Regions from separate parts of the Enterobacter chuandaensis genome, predicted to be linked through region 1. Evidence: predicted binding sites of a transcription regulator. Region 1 holds the regulator's gene; the other holds the start of a gene.
What was found. Region 1 encodes Fur, which represses iron uptake genes when iron is present. Its sites were predicted from a motif close to ATAATAATGAGAACNACTATCAA; they were not measured.
Positions count from the first base shown of each region.

Region 2: sufA (Fe-S cluster assembly scaffold SufA) is a predicted target of Fur. The motif match lies at 1,089-1,111, and genes of this name have one in related genera.

Region 1 covers NZ_CP097173.1:1,369,956-1,372,416, forward strand. The annotation lists gene chiP (chitoporin ChiP) at 1-506, shown strand, start outside; gene chiQ (ChiQ/YbfN family lipoprotein) at 554-880, shown strand; gene fur (ferric iron uptake transcriptional regulator) at 982-1,428, opposite strand; gene fldA (flavodoxin FldA) at 1,719-2,249, opposite strand; gene ybfE (LexA regulated protein) at 2,405-2,461, opposite strand, start outside.
Region 2 covers NZ_CP097173.1:2,053,231-2,055,691, forward strand. The annotation lists gene MX657_RS10020 (MerR family transcriptional regulator) at 109-837, shown strand; gene sufA (Fe-S cluster assembly scaffold SufA) at 1,151-1,519, shown strand; gene sufB (Fe-S cluster assembly protein SufB) at 1,528-2,461, shown strand, end outside.

The sequences.
Region 1 (2,461 bases):
GCTACAAGGTTGGCCAGGTTGATTTACGCCTGGAAGGCACATGGGTGAAGGCGGAAGGGCAGCAGGGCTACTTCCTGCAGCGTATGACCCCAACCTATGCCTCATCTAACGGCCGTCTTGATATCTGGTGGGATAACCGCTCTGACTTCAACGCCGACGGCGAAAAAGCGGTCTTCTTCGGCGCCATGTATGACCTGAAAAACTGGAACCTGCCGGGCTGGGCAGTGGGCGCTTCTTACGCTTACGCCTGGGACGCAAAACCTGCCGATATGGCTACGCCGGATGCGTACTACGATCCAAACTATCGCCTGAAAGAGTCCTCCTACAGCCTGGATGCTATCTACACCCTGCAGGATGGCCGCGCGAAAGGCACGATGTTCAAACTGCACTTCACGCAGTATGACAACCACTCCGATATCCCAAGCTACGCGGGCGGTTACGGCAACATCTTCCAGGATGAACGTGACGTGAAATTCATGGTTATCGCCCCATTCACTATCTTCTGATGAACGCACCGGCGGGGTGACTCCTGCCGGTATGGAGAGTGCACATGATGAAAAAAATCGTAATCGTCGCGCTGTTGGCATCAGGGCTGGTGGCGTGCACGCAGACTCAGGCGCCAAAAGAGGACTCCCGTCTGAAGGAGGCGTATAGCGCCTGTATTAATAGTGCGGAAGGATCGCCGGAGAAAATTGAAGCCTGTCAGAACGTGCTAAATGTGCTGAAGAAAGAGAAAGCGCATGAGCAGTTTGCAACGCAGGAGAATATTCGCGTGATGGATTACCAGGCCTGTATCCAGGCGCGTAAAACCGGTAACGATCAGGAAGTCGCAAAGCGTTGCGATAAGATCTGGAACGAGATACGCAATAACAATAAATAAGTTACTTTACGCCCGGTGGCGCTGCGCTACCGGGCTTTTTATTGCCCAAAAAAGGCAAAAAAAAGCCAACCTTTCGGCTGGCTCAGAGTATGAACGCTGACTTATTTTGCGTCGTGCGCGTGTTCATTCTCGCGGCAATCACCTTCAGCGCAGTGACCGTAAAGGTACAGGCTGTGGTTGGTCAGGCGGATGCCATGACGGGCTGCGATTTCACGCTGACGCGCTTCGATAGAATCATCGCTGAATTCAATGACCTTGCCGCAATCGAGGCAGATCAGGTGATCGTGGTGCTGCTGCTGGGTCAGTTCGAAAACAGATTTACCGCCTTCGAAATTATGACGGGTAACAATGCCCGCGTCATCAAACTGGTTCAGCACGCGATAAACGGTGGCCAGCCCAATCTCTTCACCCATGTCGATAAGACGTTTATAGAGGTCTTCCGCACTGACATGGTGATTGTCTGGACCCTGAAGCACTTCAAGGATTTTTAACCGAGGAAGCGTTACTTTCAGGCCAGCCTTCTTTAATGCGGTATTGTTGTCAGTCATGCGGAATCTGTCCTGTTGCTAAACGATTCACTTCTGGAGGAAGTGACAGAAAATGCACCTTGGATAATGCGTCTCATTATAGAACTGCCATGGCTAAATGAAAACTGCAAGTCTCAGGCAAAGTATGCTTATAAAAATGGGGTATCACCAACAAACTTGCTCAATGGAAACCACATTTTACCAGGGAGACATTGTACAGGTCTGGGCGAAAAAGTTAAAAGTTTGTAGCAATTAATTTAATCGGTTTTACCTGGAAAACGGGCGCAACCGGAGTCGCGCCGCGAAAAAAATCAGGCGTTCAGAATGTCATCCAGGTGCAGTTCTTCACGAACCTGCTTAACCCATTTTTCAACACGCTCTGCGGTCAACTCTGGCTGACGGTCTTCATCGATGGCCAGGCCAACGAAGTGGTCATCATCTGCCAGACCTTTAGAGGCTTCAAAGTGGTAACCCGCCGTTGGCCAGTGACCGACAATTGCTGCACCGCGTGGCTCAATGATGTCGCGGATGGTGCCCAGCGCGTCACAGAAGTACTCGGCGTAGTCTTCCTGATCGCCACAACCGAACAGGGCAACCAGCTTGCCGTTGAAGTCCACCTCTTCCAGCGTCGGGAAGAAATCATCCCAGTCGCACTGGGCTTCACCGTAGTACCAGGTAGGAATACCCAGCAGCAGGATGTCATAGCCCTCGAGATCTTCTTTGCTGCTCTTGGCGATGTCATGCACATCAGCAACGTCTTTACCGAGCTGTTTCTGAATGTTTTTTGCGATATTTTCGGTATTGCCGGTATCACTGCCGAAGAAAATGCCGATGATTGCCATGAGTAAAATAACCTCTTGAAACTTAATGGTATGGTGGCGCAAATTGTCCACGGATAAGGGCAATAATAGCAGAACAGGCAACCCTGCGGAAACAGCTATCGCGCAGGACTGCACTCTGTGCTACATGAAAAGGGCGATAAAGGGGATTTTCAGACTTATGCCTGGCTGCGCAACGTCTCTAGCTGGGCGATCAACATCTCTTCAATGAGCTC
Region 2 (2,461 bases), 680 kb from region 1:
AGTCTCCCATCCACCCGTGCAAAATATGGTCTTAGTTATACAAATGGTTTGTACAATCTGATAAGGTTGGTGCAGTTAGGTATGGAAGTTCTGAGCGTGAGGGAGTTAATGGCCTATTACAGTATCGGCGAAGTGGCCGAACGATGCGGTATCAACCCCGTTACGCTGCGTGCCTGGCAGCGCCGTTATGGATTGTTGAAGCCGCAGCGCAGCGAAGGGGGTCATCGTCAGTTCGACGATGAAGATATCCTGCGTATCGAAGAGATCAAACGCCTGATGAAGAGCGGCGTGTCGGTCGGAAAAGTGAAAGCCTTGCTGGAAAACAAGGAAGTGATGACTCAGGGTAACTGGTCTACTTTCCAGGAAGAGATGATGACCGTTCTGCGCTATGCCAGCCCGGCTAAACTGCGTGCCAAAATAGGCGAATTCCGCCGGGATCACCCGATGGATGCGCTGATCGATAACATTATTTCCCCCGTCCGCCAGCGAATGAATCAGGATCAAAACACCGTGCGCCACATGGCAAGTATGCTGGACGGCGTCCTGATTGAATTCGCGATTGCAAACCTGGCGGAGTCGCGCAAGAAAGCGGGCAAAGATGCGCTGCTTATTGGCTGGGAATGCGACGACCGCACCCATCTGTGGCTTGAAGCCGCGCGCCTGGCACAGAAAGGCTGGCACATTGACGTACTGGCGGAGCCAATTGATTCGCCACGTCCCGAACTGTTCCCCGGGCAGAAAATCTTCGTCTGGACCGGAAAATCGCCGACACCGCGCCAGCAGGAACAGCTCGATCACTGGCGTGAACAGGGTTTCACCGTTACATTCCATCACTGATTATCAGAGGCCTTGCGGGCCTTTTTTGTTTTTTGTCACTTCCTGAACAAAAGCTATTTTAAAAATAGGCATTTCCGATGCATATTTTACTTTTCCTCTCTCCACTGCCTGCCTGATGGAATAAGCCATTATTTTTCAAAGCATTGAACAATTATATCCATCCCGCCCGCATCTTGTGACAGGGTCTATGCTTAATAAAAGTAGACAAAAAGGGCGGTTTAGCCGAATGCCCCTGCTGTCAGAGGGTTGAAGTGATAATCGTTATCACTAACATGGTGTTATGCCCTGATGGCTAATCAGATGAGGTGGACCTATGGAACTGCATTCAGAAACCTTCAATCCTGCCGATTTTGCCTGGCGCGGATTAACGCTCACGCCTGCGGCGGCGGCGCATATCCACGAGCTGGTGGCAAAAAATCCCGACATTCTCGGCGTGCGCTTAGGCGTTAAGCAGACCGGCTGCGCGGGCTTTGGCTACGTACTGGATACCGTCACCGCACCGGAAAAAGATGACCTGGTGTTTGAAACTGACGGCGCAAAGCTGTACGTCGCGCTGCAGGCCATGCCGTTTATCGACGGAACCGAAGTGGATTACGTGCGGGAAGGTTTAAACCAGTTATTCAAATTTCATAACCCGAAAGCCCAGAACGAATGCGGCTGCGGCGAAAGCTTTGGGGTATAGGCGGTACTATGTCTCGTAATACTGAAGCAACGAGTGATGTAAACACCTGGAGCGGCGGACACCTCAACTATAAAGAGGGGTTCTTCACGCAGCTGCAAACCGACGAGCTGGCGAAAGGCATTAATGAAGATGTGGTGCGCGCCATCTCGGCCAAACGTAACGAGCCGGAGTGGATGCTCGAATTTCGCCTGAGCGCGTTCCGCGCCTGGCTGGAGATGGAAGAGCCGCACTGGCTGAAAGCCCACTACGACAAGCTGAACTATCAGGATTACAGCTACTACTCCGCGCCGTCCTGCGGCAGCTGTGACGATACCTGCGCCTCGCAGCCCGGCGCGGTACAGCAGACCGGTGCCGAGAACAGCTTTCTGAGCAAAGAGGTAGAAGAGGCGTTTAACCAGCTGGGCGTGCCCGTGCGCGAAGGGAAAGAGGTGGCGGTGGACGCCATTTTTGACTCCGTCTCGGTGGCAACGACGTACCGTGAGAAACTGGCCGAACAGGGGATTATTTTCTGCTCCTTCGGCGAAGCGATTCACGATCACCCGGAGCTGGTAAAAAAATACATCGGCACCGTGGTACCGAGCAACGATAACTTCTTCGCCGCGCTGAATGCCGCAGTAGCCTCTGACGGCACCTTTATCTACGTGCCGAAAGGCGTGCGCTGCCCGATGGAGCTCTCAACCTATTTCCGCATCAATGCCGAAAAAACCGGCCAGTTTGAACGTACCATTCTGGTGGCGGACGAAGGCAGCTACGTCAGCTACATCGAAGGATGCTCCGCCCCGGTGCGCGACAGCTACCAACTGCACGCGGCGGTGGTCGAGGTCATCATCCACAAAGACGCCGAGGTGAAATACTCCACGGTGCAGAACTGGTTCCCAGGCGACGGCAACACCGGCGGTATCCTGAACTTCGTCACCAAGCGCGCGCTGTGCGAAGGTGAAA